3 regions of the Paraburkholderia largidicola genome follow, and region 1 is predicted to be linked to each of the others. Evidence: predicted binding sites of a transcription regulator. Region 1 holds the regulator's gene; each other region holds the start of a gene.

The links. The regulator LexA, encoded in region 1, represses DNA repair genes until DNA is damaged. The targets are predictions, from matches to a motif close to ACTGTATNNNNATACAGT.
Region 2: a site for LexA is predicted at 1,936-1,953, ahead of PPGU16_RS06675 (putative DNA modification/repair radical SAM protein). Genes of this name have one in related genera too.
Region 3: a site for LexA is predicted at 3,364-3,381, ahead of imuA (translesion DNA synthesis-associated protein ImuA). Genes of this name have one in related genera too.

Annotation. Positions count from the first base shown of each region.
Region 1 covers NZ_AP023174.1:1,964,930-1,970,191, forward strand. Annotated here, with positions in the region: gene PPGU16_RS08740 (sulfate ABC transporter substrate-binding protein) at 46-1,104, opposite strand; gene lexA (transcriptional repressor LexA) at 1,450-2,100, shown strand; gene PPGU16_RS08750 (hypothetical protein) at 2,128-2,472, shown strand; gene PPGU16_RS08755 (DUF2939 domain-containing protein) at 2,591-3,238, shown strand; gene PPGU16_RS08760 (universal stress protein) at 3,275-3,739, opposite strand; gene nodI (nodulation factor ABC transporter ATP-binding protein NodI) at 4,018-4,932, shown strand; gene PPGU16_RS08770 (ABC transporter permease) at 4,978-5,262, shown strand, end outside.
Region 2 covers NZ_AP023174.1:1,493,133-1,498,394, reverse strand. Annotated here, with positions in the region: gene PPGU16_RS06685 (carbon-nitrogen hydrolase family protein) at 1-265, shown strand, start outside; gene PPGU16_RS06680 (APC family permease) at 413-1,753, shown strand; gene PPGU16_RS06675 (putative DNA modification/repair radical SAM protein) at 1,968-3,179, shown strand; gene PPGU16_RS06670 (UdgX family uracil-DNA binding protein) at 3,196-4,671, shown strand; gene PPGU16_RS06665 (GNAT family N-acetyltransferase) at 4,722-5,234, shown strand.
Region 3 covers NZ_AP023174.1:2,494,621-2,499,882, forward strand. Annotated here, with positions in the region: partial or broken gene PPGU16_RS11070 (PHP domain-containing protein) at 45-1,235, opposite strand; gene PPGU16_RS11075 (Y-family DNA polymerase) at 1,242-2,711, opposite strand; gene imuA (translesion DNA synthesis-associated protein ImuA) at 2,641-3,348, opposite strand; gene tnpA (IS66-like element accessory protein TnpA) at 3,735-4,202, shown strand; gene tnpB (IS66 family insertion sequence element accessory protein TnpB) at 4,199-4,543, shown strand; gene tnpC (IS66 family transposase) at 4,574-5,262, shown strand, end outside.

The DNA.
Region 1 (5,262 bases):
GCGCCCGAGGGCGCGCCTTTGTTCAAACATGGCCGCTGCGTGGTTTCACTGCGGCTGGTAGATCGAATCGAACACACCGCCATCGGCAAAGTGCGTCTTCTGCGCGTTCGTCCAGCCGCCGAACGAGTCGTCGACCGTGTACAGCTTCAACTTCGGAAACTTCTCGGTCAGCGTGGCCGGCACCTTGTTCGAACGCGGACGGTAGAAGTTCTTCGCGGCGATCTCCTGGCCTTCCTCGCTATAAAGGAAGTTCAGATATGCGTCGGCGAGCTTGCGCGAGCCGTGCTTGTCGACCACCTTGTCCACCACGGCGACGGGCGGCTCGGCCAGAATGCTCGCCGACGGCACCACGATCTCGAACTTGTCGGTGCCGAATTCCTTCACCGACAGGAACGCCTCGTTTTCCCATGCGATCAGCACATCGCCGATGCCACGCTGAACGAAGCTCGTCGTCGCGCCACGCGCGCCGGAGTCGAGCACGCCTGCGTTCTTATATAGCTTCGACACGAATTCCTTCGCCTTCTGGTCGTTGCCGCCCGGCAGATGCGCCGCGTACGCCCACGCCGCCAGATAGTTCCAGCGCGCGCCGCCCGAGGTCTTCGGGTTCGGCGTCACGATCGACACGCCCGGCTTCACCAGATCGTCCCAGTCCTTGATGTGCTTCGGGTTGCCCTTGCGCACGAGGAACACGATCGTCGACGTGTACGGCGACGCGTTGTCGGGCAGGCGCTTCTGCCAGTTCTTGTCGATCAGGCCCTTGTTGGCGAGTGCATCGATGTCGTAAGCGAGCGCAAGCGTCACGACGTCGGCCTGCAGGCCGTCGAGCACCGAACGCGCCTGCGCGCCCGAGCCGCCGTGCGACTGCTTGAAGGTGACCGACTCGCCCGTCTTCGCCTTCCATTCCTTGCCGAAGACCTGATTGACGTCCTGGTACAACTCGCGGGTCGGATCGTAAGAAACGTTGAGCAGCGTCGTATCCGCATGCGCCTGCGCGATCATCCCGACCGCCGACGCTGCGCCCAACGCGAGCGCCGCGACCAGTCGCTTCGCGCTGCTGCGCCTTGCCTTCTGTGCTCCTGCCAACCCCGTGATCCGAATGCCCATCGACCTTCTCCGTCTTGTTGGTGTGACTGCCTGTTTTCCGCTGATTGCCGCGTTTCGCTGCTGCGCAAGCGGCAAGCGCCTCTGCCGCTGCGCGGGCGTTGCTGCTGCATCAATGGAGGCCAGTCTATCCGGGCGGCTTCATCATTAAAAATAATGTTTCTTCATTTTTTAATACGCAATAGTGGTAAAGGAATGGTTTGCGTCCGTGCACGCGTTCTTTAGGCCGTTACAGCGTCGGCTTTCGACGTTCACACGACACCCGGCGCGACGAACTTAAAGTAAAGCTTGAAATGCGCCGAATACTGTATAAAAATACAGTCACCTGTCTATCCATACAGTGGCGCCATGACCAAACTCACCGCACGTCAGCAGCAGGTTTTCGAACTGATCCGCCGCGCCATCGAGCGCACGGGCTTCCCGCCCACGCGGGCCGAGATTGCCGCCGAGCTCGGTTTCAGCTCCGCCAATTCGGCGGAAGAACACCTGAGGGCGCTGGCGCGCAAAGGCGTGATCGAGCTGGCGGCGGGCGCGTCGCGCGGCATCCGTCTGCTTGCGGGCCAGGACGATTCCCCGCACCAGTTCACGCTGCCGCACGCGAGCATCATGCAGTTGTCACTGCCGCTCGTAGGTCGCGTGGCAGCCGGTAGCCCGATCCTCGCGCAAGAACATATCTCGCAGACATACACGTGCGACCCGTCGCTGTTCTCGAGCAAGCCCGACTACCTGTTGAAGGTGCGCGGCCTGTCGATGCGCGACGCGGGCATCTTCGACGGCGATCTGCTGGCCGTACAGAAGAAGAGCGAAGCGAAAGATGGCCAGATCATCATCGCGCGTCTGGGTGACGACGTGACTGTGAAGCGCCTGAAGCGCCGGCCCAACGGTATCGAGCTGATCGCCGAGAACCCCGATTACGAAAACATTTTTGTTCAGGCCGGCAGCGCGGAGTTCGCGCTGGAAGGCATCGCGGTCGGGCTGATCCGGCCGACTGAATTCTAATTAGCTGAACACTGTCTGGAGAGACTCATGGAACGCCTTGCCCGCTTGCTGCCCTTTCGCCAGTTCGGTCGTCTGCGCCATCTGCGCGAGCTTGTCCCTTGTGGTTCGCTGACGGCGCTTGCGTCGAACGTCGCGGGCCGCACGGCATCGCTGTTCGATGAAGAACCCCAGGCGCTGCCATCCGCGCAGCCGGCGTTTGCGCGCGTGTCGCTGAACTCGGGCCTCAATGCGGAACCGGCGCGGCGCGCACCCGTGCGGGTCTATCACGGGTCGTCGCGGCTCATCATGGTCGGCACGGTGGACGCCGTCTGCAATATGATCGATCGCGCGATTGCCGAGCAAGGCGATCAGCTGGCCCAACAGGCGGCGTGAGCGCGCCGCATGCGCTTGATATCGACGTCCGGAAACGCTTGCTTGCAAACTCGTGGGATCGTTTCAGTGCCGATCGGGTCCACACCTGATCGACATTGAAAACGGAGCGTTCTGCACAATGGCAGGTCTGGTAAAGATGAAAGGCCGGGTGGGTCGGCCACTTCTGATCGCGTTGATCGTGATCGTCGTCGTGGCTGCACTGGGTTATGCGTACGCATCGCCGTATATCGCACTTGACCGGCTCAAACGCGCCGCCGATTCCCGCGATGTCGACACGGTCAATGCGTACGTCGATTACCCGGCGCTGCGCGACAGCCTCAAGTTACAGGTCACGGGATTGCTGACGCGCCGGCTCGACGTGCAACACAACGGCAATCCGCTTGCCGCCATCGGCGCGATGATCGGTGTTGCATTGATAGGCCCGCTCGTCGATGCCTATGCGACGCCGGATGGTGTCGCCGCGTTGCTCAACGGCATTCCACCACGCGGCGAACCGGGCGAGCGCCCGCCTCCGCCGCCCGCTGCGCCAGCAGACAATCCGGCGCCCAATTCGCCACAAACGCCTGCGCCTGCGCCTGCGTCGAGCCAGGCTAACGCCAACGGCAACACGCCGCCTCAACCGCCGCAAACCACGGCGGGCTACCGCGGTGTCAATGAATTCGTCGTGACTTATCAGCACGGCGTCGGCGACACGCGCTATGCAGCGATCTTCCTTCGCCAGGGACTCTTTACCTGGAAGCTGTCAGCCGTGGATTTGAACGGCTGACGCTTCTTCACGCCACGTGCGCCGACGGCGGCTGCGTCACGCAGCCGCCTGTTCCTCTTCAGCCGCCGACGAGCACGCAACCAGAATGCTGCACGAGACGCGGTCAAGCAGCGGCGTATTGCCCGCGCCCATCCACCAGCGCGACAGCCCCGTGCGGCAGCGATGCCCGACCACCACGAGATCGGCGTGCAATTCATTCGCAAGCGAGGCAATTTCGTCGATGGGATGCCCGAACGCGAAATGCCCCGTCGCCTTCACGCCACGTTCCGTGAGCCAGTCGACGCCTTCCTGCAGGATTTCACGCGCGGTCTTTTCGAAGCTGCCGCACGCGACGTCCGTCAACAGGCCCGCGCTTTGCGCGATGCTCGAACGCATGTCGACGACCGACAGCAAATGCGTTTCCGCGCCGAGATCGAGCGCCAGATTCGCGCCGCAACGCAATGCCTTGCGGCCTTCACGCGAGCCGTCGTAGCACAGCAGAATCTTGTTGTAGCTCGCCATTTTGCTTCCCCCCATGCCCGCGACTATCGCGGTCTCATCTGAATCATGGTGCGCCGCAATTCGACATGCAAGGGATGGAAAACGCTAAGTGCGGTGGCCCGCGCAGTCCGGCATGACGCGCTGCAAGATCGTGCACCCGATCCGCCAGCGATACGCATCCATGCGCCAAACGCGGCACGCACGATGCCCTAAAATAGGCAGCCGCATGGCGCTTTGCACCCGCTTTGCACCGCGCTGTGTACCCGACAAGCACCTATTCAGGGAGCATCCGTCCACGTATGTCCGAAGCTGCAATCGAATTTCATCAGGTCGAGAAGCGCTATGGCGGGAAGACTGTCGTCGACGGCTTGTCGTTTCATGTGCGCGCGGGCGAATGTTTCGGACTGCTCGGTCCCAATGGCGCCGGCAAGACCACGACGCTGCGCATGCTGCTCGGCATCGCGGCGCCCGATGCGGGCAGCATCCGTCTGTGCGGCGAACCGATTCCAGTCCGCTCGCGCTTTGCGCGGGCGCGCGTCGGCGTCGTGCCGCAGTTCGACAATCTCGATCCCGATTTCACCGTCCGCGAAAACCTGCTGGTGTTCGGCCGCTACTTCGGCCTGTCCGCCGCGCAGTGTCGCGCGATGGCGCCGACGCTGCTCGAATTCGCGCGCCTCGAAAGCAAGGCCGATGCGCGCGTCAGCGAACTGTCGGGCGGGATGAGACGGCGGCTCACGCTCGCGCGCGCGCTCATCAACGATCCCGACGTGCTCATCATGGACGAGCCGACCACCGGCCTCGATCCGCAGGCGCGCCATCTGATCTGGGAGCGGCTACGCTCGCTGCTCGCGCGCGGCAAGACGATTCTGCTGACCACGCACTTCATGGAAGAAGCCGAGCGTCTGTGTCACCGGCTGTGCGTGATCGAGGAAGGACGCAAGATCGCGGAAGGCGCGCCGAATGAATTGATCGCTTCGGAAATAGGCTGCGACGTCATCGAAGTGTACGGCCCCGATCCCGTCACGCTGCGCGACGAACTGGCGCCGCTCTCGGTGCGCACCGAGATCAGCGGCGAAACGCTCTTCTGTTATGTCGACGACCCGCAACCCGTTCACGCGCGGCTGAAGCAGCGCGTGGGGCTGCGCTATCTGCACCGGCCGGCGAATCTCGAAGACGTGTTCCTGCGCCTGACCGGGCGCGAAATGCAGGACTGACGAGCACACACTCATTCGCCAACGACATCCAGGCGCACAGCACACATGGACTTACGCACTTACGACACCCCCGAACACGCCGCGGCACGCGAGCGCTTCGCCGCGCTGCCCGCGAACGCCGTCAACTGGATCGCCGTCTGGCGGCGCAACTATCTGGTGTGGCGCAAGCTCGCGCTCGCGTCGATGTTCGGCAATCTCGCCGATCCGATGATTTATCTGTTCGGACTCGGCTTCGGCCTCGGGCTGATGGTCGGACATGTCGACGGAGTCTCGTACATCTCGTTCCTTGCGGCGGGCACAGTGGCGTCGAGCGTGATGATGTCGGCGAGC
Region 2 (5,262 bases), 470 kb from region 1:
GGTGAACCGCTGCGGCTCGGGCGACGACAACCTGACGTTCCCCGGTCTCTCCGCGCTGATCGATCCGTTCGGCGAGACGGTGCTCGAACTGGGCAGCGACGAGACGGTGACGAAAACAACCGTCGATCTCAAGCGGCTCGAAGCAAGCCGCGAGCACTACAACTATTTGCACGATGCACGCGTGCCGCTTGGCCTCGTGCCCGTCGAACAGTCGAATGGCCGTCGTGCGTTGATGGTCGAAGCGCGCCGCCGCCGCACCGACTGAACGCTTTCAGCAGTTTGCAAGGGATGCACCGCACGGGGCCATGCGCGCCGCGCGCGCGTGCGCTCACGTCCGTCGAAATGCCAGTCATAAGGCATCCATACGACATCCATATCGGCCTTTCCTATCGGCCTGGCTTTAGGAGAAATCATGCAAGCGTCGTCATCCCATGAACCGTCGCACCTGAAGCGCACGCTCGGCTTGCCGTCCGTGCTGCTGTTCGGTCTCGCCTATATGGCGCCGCTGATCGTCTACGGCACCTACGGCGTGCTCGCCAAAGCCAGCGACGACACGGCCGCCCTCGCCTATCTGCTCGCGCTGATCGCAATCGCGTTCACCGCGCTCAGCTATGGCAAGCTCGCGCGGCTCTTCCCCGTCGCCGGCTCGGCGTACACGTACACGCGCAAGACCTTCAACGCGCATCTGGGTTTCCTGATCGGCTGGGCGACGCTGCTCGATTATTTCTTCCTGCCGATGGTGATCTGGCTGATCGGTGCGGCCTATCTGAACGCGGCGTTTCCGCATGTGCCGTCGTGGATCTGGATCGTCGCGTTCATCGTGCTGACGAGCGGCCTCAACATCGTCGGGATCGAACTGGCTGCGCGCTTCAACATCGTGCTGATGGTCGTGCAACTGGCCATCGTCGCGATGTTCGTCGCGCTCTGCTGGCACTATGCGTCCGCGGCGGCGGGTCCGGGCGGGATCGCGATGGCCGAACCGTTCTTCAAGCCGCACGTGCCGCTCGGCGCGACGATGGCGGGCGCAGCAATTGCCGCGTATTCGTATCTCGGCTTCGATGCCGTGTCGACGCTGACGGAAGAAACCATCGATCCGAAGAAGAACATGCCGCGCGCGATCCTGCTGATTGCGCTGATCGGCGGCGCGATCTTCGTGATTGCTGCGTACACGATGCAACTGGCGCACCCCGGTGTCGAGTTCAAGGACACGGACTCGGCCGCGTTCGAAGTGGCAAAGATGATCGGCGGCGATATTTTCGTGACCGTGTTTCTCGCGGGCCTGATCCTCGCGCAGTTTGCATCGGGTATCTCGGCGCAGGCGAGCGTCGGCCGCCTGCTGTATGCGATGGGCCGCGATGAAATCCTGCCGAAGCGCTTCTTCGGCTACATCCATCCGCGCTTCAAGACGCCAGCGATCAATATCGCGATCGCGGGCATCGTCGGGCTGATCGCGCTGAAGCTCGATGTGGCCACGTCGACGTCGTTCATCAACTTCGGCGCGTTCCTCGCGTTCACGGCCGTCAACCTGTGCGTGATTCGCGTGTATCTGTCGGGCAATCATGGCGATCGCAAGATCGGCGTGCTCGGCGGGCTGGTGTTCCCGCTGATCGGCGCGGTGGCCGATATCTGGCTGCTCGCGAGCCTCGAGAAGACGGCGCTCGTGCTCGGCGCAGCGTGGTTCGTGCTCGGGATTGCGTATCTGTGCTGGATCACGCGCCTGTTCCGCCAGGCGCCGCCTGAAGTGGCGATCTGAACGGACACGGTAATACGCGATTTGCTGATGCGGATCGTGCTCCAGAAAACGCGGCGCCACGTGCGCCGCGTTTTTTATGTTCGCGCGATTCGGTTATTTGCCTGAAAACTGGAACAAGACCAGGACAGCCGCGGGATTCACCCAACTAGCGACGCTATGAACGACACGCGCCGGCGTAGAATACTGTGCGCATATACAGTATCACGATCCGCCCATGGAACTGCTCAAAAAGCTCGAAATACTCGCCGACGCCGCCAAGTACGACGCGTCGTGTGCGAGCAGCGGCGCGCCGAAGCGCAGTTCGCGCGGCACGGACGGGCTCGGCGCGAGCACGGGCGCGGGCATCTGCCACAGCTTCACGCCTGACGGCCGCTGCGTGTCGCTGCTGAAAATCCTGCTGACCAACTTCTGTCTGTACGACTGTCAGTATTGCGTGAACCGCCGCACGAGCAACGTGCCACGCGCCCGTTTCACGCCCGAGGAAGTCGTAAGCCTCACGCTCGACTTTTACCGGCGCAATTACATCGACGGTCTGTTTCTCAGTTCCGGCGTGATCCGCTCGTCGAACTACACGATGGAGCAACTGGTGCGTGTCGCGCAGTCGTTGCGCGAAGAGCATCTGTTTCGCGGCTATATCCATTTGAAGACCATTCCCGATGCCGACCCGGAGCTGATCGCGCAAGCGGGCCGTTACGCGGACCGCCTGAGCGTCAACATCGAACTGCCGACGGAGATCAGTCTGGAACGGCTCGCGCCCGAGAAGAGCGCGCGCACGATCCGCCTCGCGATGGGCTCGATCCGCCTCGCCAGCGATGAAGCCGAGAGCGACGCGAAGGCGCCGCGGTTCTCGCCTGCTGGGCAAAGCACGCAGATGATCGTCGGCGCGGACGACACCAGCGACAGCACGATCCTGCAAACAGCCGAAACGCTTTACGGCTCGTACCGGCTCAAGCGCGTCTACTACTCCGCGTTCAGCCCGATTCCCGACAGTCCGACGGCGTTGCCCGCCCAGGCGCCGCCGCTGTTGCGCGAGCATCGTTTGTATCAGGCGGATTTTCTGCTGCGCGGCTACGGCTTTCGCGTCGACGAACTGTTCGATACGCCCGGCAATCTTGCGCTCGATATCGATCCGAAGCTCGCGTGGGCGCTGAGTCATCGGGAGAGCTTCCCCGTCGACCTGAATCGCGCCAACGTACGCATGATCGCGCGCGTGCCGGGCATCGGCGTGCGCAACGCGAAGCGTCTCGTGGCGCTGCGGCGCTCGCGGCGCATCCGCTATCAGGATCTCGTGCAGTTGCGCTGCTCGATGGACAAGACGCGGCCCTTCGTGACGACAGCAGACTATCGCCCCGCGCACGCCGATCTGTCGACGCAGCGCTTACGTCATGCGCTGACGCCGCCGCCCACGCAGTTGTCGCTGCTTTGACACCGGGCGCGAGCGCATGCAAGTCATTTCGATCGACGACAGCTATGCGGCCTGGCGCGCAGCCGCGCTGCAGGCGCTCGCGAGCCGCATTGCGCCTGAGGATATCGACTGGCGTGTCATTGGCGATGACGATCATGCGGCCACGCCCGCGCTGTTCGACGATCACGCGTCTGTGTCGCCTGCAACGACCGCTCCCGTCGATGTCCGCATTTCCCGCGAACTCGGCGAACTGCTGAAAGACGCGGCGCTCTATCGCGACACGGCACGCTGGGCGTTCCTCTACCGGGTGCTCTGGCGATGGCAAGAAGGCGACCGCTCGGTCGCGTCCGCCGCCGATAGCGACGGCGCGCGCCTGTACAAGATGGCCAAGGCCGTGCGACGCGCCAAGCACGACATGATCGCGTATGTGCGTTTCCGGCTGCGCGAACCGGGCAACGATGCGCCTGCGGCTGATCTGCCCGAGTACGTCGCGTGGTACGAGCCGGAACACGATGTGCTGGCATGGTCGGCCGAGCATTTTGCACGCCGCATGGGCCGCTCCACATGGCTCATCTCGACGCCCGATAGCGCCGCATGGTGGGACGGCAGTGCGTTGCGACTCGAACGCCGCCCGGCGTCATCCAGCGACCGCTGCACGCACACCGCCGACGAAGCCGAAGCGCTCTGGCTCGCCTACTACCGCAGCACGTTCAATCCCGCGCGCCTGAACGAAACGGCGCTCGAGCAGCACATGCCTGTGCGCTTCTGGAAAGGTTTGCCCGAGGGTCAGCTCATTCCGTCGATGATCAGCGAAGCGAAAAGCGGCGCGCAGCGGGTCGCGCAGGCGCGTGGCGTCGGCGTGCTGGGCGGCAAAAGTGTGCCCGTCGACGCACAGAGCGCACAGCCGGCGCGTCAGCAGCCATCGACGCTCGACGCTTGCCAGCGCTGCGAGTTATGGCGGCACGCAACGCAGGCCGTCGATGGCATCGGTCCCGACGATGCGCGCATCATGCTGATCGGCGAGCAGCCCGGCGACCAGGAAGATCTCGCGGGCAAGCCGTTCGTCGGGCCAGCGGGCCGTTTGCTCGACGTCGCGATCGAACGTGCGGGGTTACGGCGCGAGCAGCTTTATCTGACCAACGCCGTCAAGCACTTCAAATGGCTGCTGCGCGGCAAGCGACGTCTGCACAAGACAGCGGCGCAGCAGGAAATCGATGCGTGCGGCTACTGGCTCGAACGCGAACTGGAGCGCGTGAAGCCTGCCGTCGTCGTTACGCTGGGCGCGACCGCGTTGACTGCGCTGCTGCACGAGAAAGTCAACTTGCGCGATTGGATCGACAGGCCGATCGATGTGGACGGTATGCAAGTGGTTGCCACTTATCACCCTTCGTTCGCGCTGCGGCAGGAGAACGACGAGGCGCGCGAGCGCGTGCTGGAAGCGATCGCTTCCGCGCTAGCTCGGGCGCGGAATCTGGCTGATAGGGAGCGAGAACGGTGGCAGGCATCGCGCTAGCGTTTCAGCAAGGAATACGCGAGCATTTGCAGGTGCAAAGGACGAATGCCATGCGCCCTCTTCTCCAGACCTTGCCGCTTCGTCTCGAACCGTTCGACGAAGCCCACTTCGCAGGACTACTCGCGCTGAACTCCGATCCTCTCGTGATGCAATTTCTCGGCGACGGGTCGCCCGCGACGCCGACGGAAGTACATCAAAGCATCGACACGGCGAAGGCGCGCTGGGAACGGTTTGGCTTTTCGTGGTGGTCGTTCATCAGGCACGACAGCGGCGAGATCATCGGCGCGGGCTGCGTGCAGCACATCGAGAACGAACCGGGCAATCCTGTGGAAATCGGCTGGCGGTTGAAACGCGATCACTGGGGACACGGCTATGCCACGGAGGCCGCGCGCGCGATGATCGGGTTTGCGTTCGACGAACTTGGCCTCTCTTCTGTTTATGCGACGACGCATCCGTCGAATGAAAGATCGATCAATGTGATGAAGCGGCTTGGGATGCGGAGTGTCGGTTTGCAGCCCTACGACGGGACGCTGGCGGCGACGTTTATGCTGGAGAAGCCGTAAGCCGCAGCAGCCCGCTATCTCAAAATTC
Region 3 (5,262 bases), 530 kb from region 1:
ATGGCAATGCTTTGCGCGAAATCAGTAGAATTTTGGGTACCATAAACCACGATATCGGGCGGCTCGCCCCGCTCCTTCGAGATGAAGCGCTCGAACAGCATGTTGCCGCGCGCCGGATCGACCTCGGTCACGCCAAGGCAATAACACACAGCCGAGTTGGCAGCCGATCCGCGCCCCTGACACAGAATGTGCTGGCTGCGCGCATAACGCACGATGTCGTAGACGGTCAGGAAGTACGGTTCATAGCCGAGGTCGGCGATCAGCGCGAGTTCGTGCTCGATCTGTTCCTGCACGTTGAACGGAATGCCCGACGGAAAGCGGTACTGCGCGCCGATGTACGTTTCCTGCCGCAGATAGGCAGTCGGCGTGTAGCCTTCCGGCACGAGTTCGTCGGGGTATTCATAGCGAAGTTCATCGAGCGAAAACGCGCAGCGCGACAGCACGCTGATCGTCTCGCGTATCGTATGTTCGGGATACAGGTTCGCGATGCGCAAGCGCGAGCGCAAATGCTGCTCGGCGTTCGGCGCGAGTTCGTAGCCGCATTCGTGCACCGGCCTGCCGACACGGATCGCCGTCATCGTGTCCTGCAATGGCTTGCGCGAGCGCACATGCATCACGACGTGACCCAATGCGACGACGGGCACGTTCTGCTTCTCCGCGACATATTCGAGCGCGCCGCGATGAATGTCGTCCATTGCGCGCTGATGCAGCACGAGCCCGGCCCATGCACGACCGGGAAACGTCTCGTCGAGCCATTCGATCTGCGCGTCGAGCACCTCTTCGTTCGCGGGGAAGTCGGGCACGAGGATCGCGAGGCAATCAGGCATGCCACGCAGATGCGCGTGCTCGCGATCGGGCCGCGACAGATCGTGCGGCGTGAGCCGGTATTCGCCCTTCGGCGCGCGCGTGCGCGCAAGCGTGATCAGTTCCGACAGATTGCCGTAGCCCTCGCGATTCTGCGCGAGCAGGATCAGGCCGAACGCGGGCGTGCCATCGGCGTTGCGCAACTGGAAGTACGAGCCGATCACAAGGGGCAAGCCCACCTCCTTCGCCGCGACATGCGCGCGCACGACGCCCGCGAGCGAACACTCATCGGTGACGGCGAGTCCTGAATAGCCGAGCTGAAACGCGCGCTCGGCGAGTTCTTCCGCATGCGACGCGCCATGCAAAAACGTGAAGTTCGAGAAACAGAACAGCTCGGCGTAGGCCGGCAAGGCGTTGAAGGTCGTGTCCATCGCGCGTCATCCGAACAGGCCGTGCAGGAACCAGCGCGGTTCCTCTTCGGCATCGCGGCTGCTGACGCGCTCGTAATAAACCCAATAGCAGCTGCGGTCTTCCCCTTGCATCACGAAATAGTCACGCGTGACGAGCGCGCCATCGAACCAGCCCGCTTCGATCCGCTCCCCCGGCGATACCATCTTCAACGGCGAGCCATAAAATGGCCGGTGCTGGCGCATGAGCAGTCGCACGGGCGTCGCCAGCATCCATGTCGGACGCGGCAAGCCTTTAGGCAACTGCATTTTCTTTTCCACGTGGTTGATCGACACCCAGCGGTTCGCGATTTCGGGCCGGTAATCGGCCGTCGGCGCGGGACGCAGCACGTTCTCTTCGCCGTTGCGCGCGATCAGCAGTTCGATCAGGCGCGCGTGATCCGCCGGTGAGCCGCCCGGTTGAGGGAAAAGTTGATCGGTGGCAGGCGCGGCAGCGTCGACCTTCGATGCATCGAGCCGCAACACGATAGCGGGCGCCTCCAGCGTGAGGCGGTGCAGCCGCTCCTTCACGAGACGCAACAGATGATCTTCGTGCCATGCGGCCTCGCCCAACGCGATGTCGATCGACGTCGGCGCAATGGCTTCGCGGCCGCGCTCATGCTCGAACGACAGCGTGATCGCCGTCACGGCCAGTTGCTTCGCGCACAACCAGCCGCATAGCTGCACGATCAGCCGATGCGCGGCAAACACAGCGCCGTCCGCATGCTCCAGACGATCGGGCAATTCGAGGCGCGCGCTGAACGTGGGCGGCAGCTCGAGCCAGTCGAACAGTTCCGGCGCGGTGCCGAATGCGCGGTCGAGCGAATCCAGCAGATGCTCGCCGCAGCGCCGCTGCAGGCCGGCGCGCGGCAGACGGCGCACGTCGGCAATCGATTCGCAGCCAAGACCGCTGAACCAGTCGGCGAACGGACGGATTTCCGGCACGGCGAGCATCGGCAGCGGCTCGAGCACGCGCTCGAGCGATGCGAGTTGCAGCACACGCCGGTTGCCGTGTTTCGCCAGCAGCCATGCGCCCTGCCCGGTCGGCGCGGCGCTGATGCGCGCCGTCAGTCCGAGCGCGTCGAGAATCGCCTTCGCCTGACGGCACAACGGCAACAGTCCGCCGAAAAGCCGCAAGCTCCCGCCGACTTCGACGAGCACCGTCGCTTCGTCGAGCAGCGTGACATCGGGCGAAAACTTCATCAGCGCGATGCCGACCTCGCGCTGCGTGGCGTTCTCGCGTGCGATGTCGCGCTCGTACAGCGCCGTTTCCGGCGACAGCGTCAGCACGCCACCCCGCTTCATCCCTAGCCGCACGCCCGCTGCACGGGCCGCGCCGTCGGCGATCGCGACCTTGTCTTTCTCCAGCACTGCGCTGCCGTGCTCGGGTTCAGGCGACCACCTCGGTCGGAACACTTCGAGCGGCAACTTCGGCAAGTGGACGGCGAGAAAGACGCGCATGACGGGAAAACAGAACAGGGGTGGGTTGAAGAGGAATCGACAGAGGCTCCGCGCGTGTTGGGCCTCGTCGTTTCACGATGTCGACCATCAGACCGTCGGCCGATGGTCGTAACGCCAACCGCAGTAAAGCCGGCGATGAGTCCTGAGCCGAAGCAAGCGGCCGGACCATGATGAAGAGCGTCTCGGACGACTGCGCAGCCAGATGCAGCCGACGTAGCGATGACGCCTGCGCATGCTGCGCCCATAAGATGAGTGCGCCGCAGGTGCCGGCGCGCAGAATCTGCTCGGCGGACCAGAAGGCGTCGGAGCTTTTGGGCGCTTTGACCTGCAACAGGCTGTCGAGGGAGAGTCCGATGTAATCGAGGCCAAGGCCGTCCGGAATGTGCGGCGGTTGTACCAGCGCGATGGGGCGATCGCCCAGTGAACTCAATGCAGGCCGTAACAGTCGCATCTCACCGACTCCCGGCACCTGAACCAGCAAGTCGACCAGCGCGCCGATGGGCCAGCCACCGCCGGGTAACTCGGTGGATAGCGCGGGATACCCGGTATCAAGCGTGCGCCGCCCGCCGCGTGCGATCTGCGAGGCTCGCCATAGCGATGGGTGAATCTCTTCGGCACGCGTGGCTGCGGATGACATTGGCGTAGGAAAATACCTGTATATATGTACAGTATCCTACACGGAAATGGGCGCGGGAATGGGGCCCTTTTTGCGAAGGGTTCAGGGTTTTCTTAGGATTTGGGAAGCTGGTTTGCGTGGCTGCTAAGACGTATTGTCAGACATTTTGTTGGGTTTGTTTGAGCGCGAATTGACAGTCTGCGATCGGTGATGAGTGATCGCACTGCTGGTCAAGATGTCCAAAGGACAAAACGGAAGGAGTTGGTGTGCTGAGCGTAGACCGTCAGCAGGCGACGATTGCCGTCAGATGAGATGTGAGTGCAAAGCTGCGCGAATGACGTCTGCGTCAGTTCACGCTTGGTAAGTAAGCGGCTCACGAGGGCCGTTCTGGCATAGCGATTGAGGTTTTGGATAGTTTGGTATCCACCAAATTTATGGTGGGAACCAAAGTGGACAAGACGTGGGATGAGCGCTCCGCAGGCAGCGCATATAAACGGCCGAACTTTCCGACCGAATTCAAGCGGCAACTCGTCGAACAATCGTTCGAGCCGGGTGCGTCGGTAGCGTTGATCGCGCGCAGCAACGATATCAACGCGAACCTGCTGTTCAAATGGCGGCGGCTCTATCTGGCAGGAGAGTATGGTTTGCCAACGCTCCCGGAGGGCGCGGCGCCGAAACCGACACAGCAGGCACCTTCGCTGTTGTCTGTGGATGTCGTCGCTGAAGCAGCCAGCCATACGCCACCGACGGCAGTCACGACAGTACGGTCTCCAGAGGATCTTTGTGAGATCGAGTTCGACCGTGCGCGCCTGAGAGTTCGCGGCAACGTGTCACCGGATATGCTGCGCCTGCTGATTCGGGAGCTTACCCGATGATCGGCCTGCCGGCTGGCACTCGCATCTGGATCGCTGCCGGCGTCACCGACATGCGCGCCGGTTTTCAGGGGCTGGCGGCGAAGGTGCAGACCGCGCTCGAGGAGAATCCGCTGGGCGGCAACGTCTTCATTTTTCGCGGGCGGCGCGGCGACCTGATCAAGATCTTGTGGGCCACAGAGGACGGGCTTTGGCTCCTTGCGAAGCGGCTCGAACGAGGGCGTTTTATCTGGCCGCAGGCTGACGGTGGCAAGGTCCATCTGACCCATGCACAACTGTCGATGTTGCTCGAAGGCATCGACTGGCGTCAGCCGCGTCGAACGGCGGCGCTATCGGTGTTGTAAACGGCCTGGCGCACGCGTAAACTCCGGCGCATGACCGATGATGTCCCACTGCCGGATGACGTCGATGCGCTCAAAGCCTTGCTGATCGAGGCCCGCGCCCAGCTTGCCGAACGTGATATCGAGATCGAGCAGCTTAAGGCTCAGATCGACAAGCTCAGGCGGATGCAGTTCGGCCGCAAATCCGAGCAATTGGACCGCCAGATCGAGCGGCTCGAAACCAAACTGGAGGATCTGACGGGTGGGCGTGGTGCCGCCGATGTTCGCCGTGCCCGCGCGTCGGGTACGAGCGCGCCAGTCGGTACGACGGCCCCGAAGGAGGCGTTGCCGCCGCATCTGCTGCGCGAAGAGCACGTGCTTGACACTGGTTCGAACTGCCCGAACTGCGGCAACGCCATGCAACCACTTGGCGAAGACGTGTCTGAGCAACTCGCCCGTGTCGCCGCCGCGTTCAAGGTGATTCGCACAATCCGGCGCAAGGCAGTCTGCCCCTGCTGTCATCACTTCTCCCAGCCGCCAATGCCGGTGCTACCGATCGAGCGCAGCATTGCGCATCCGAGCCTACTGGCAGATATCCTCGTTTCGAAGTTTGCAGATCATCAACCGCTGTACCGGCTATCGGAGATTGCTGCGCGTGACGGCGTCACGCTCGATCGCGCCAGCATGGGGCGCTGGGTCGGTCAGTGCGAGGAGCTCTGTCGTCCGCTGACCGAGGCGCTGCG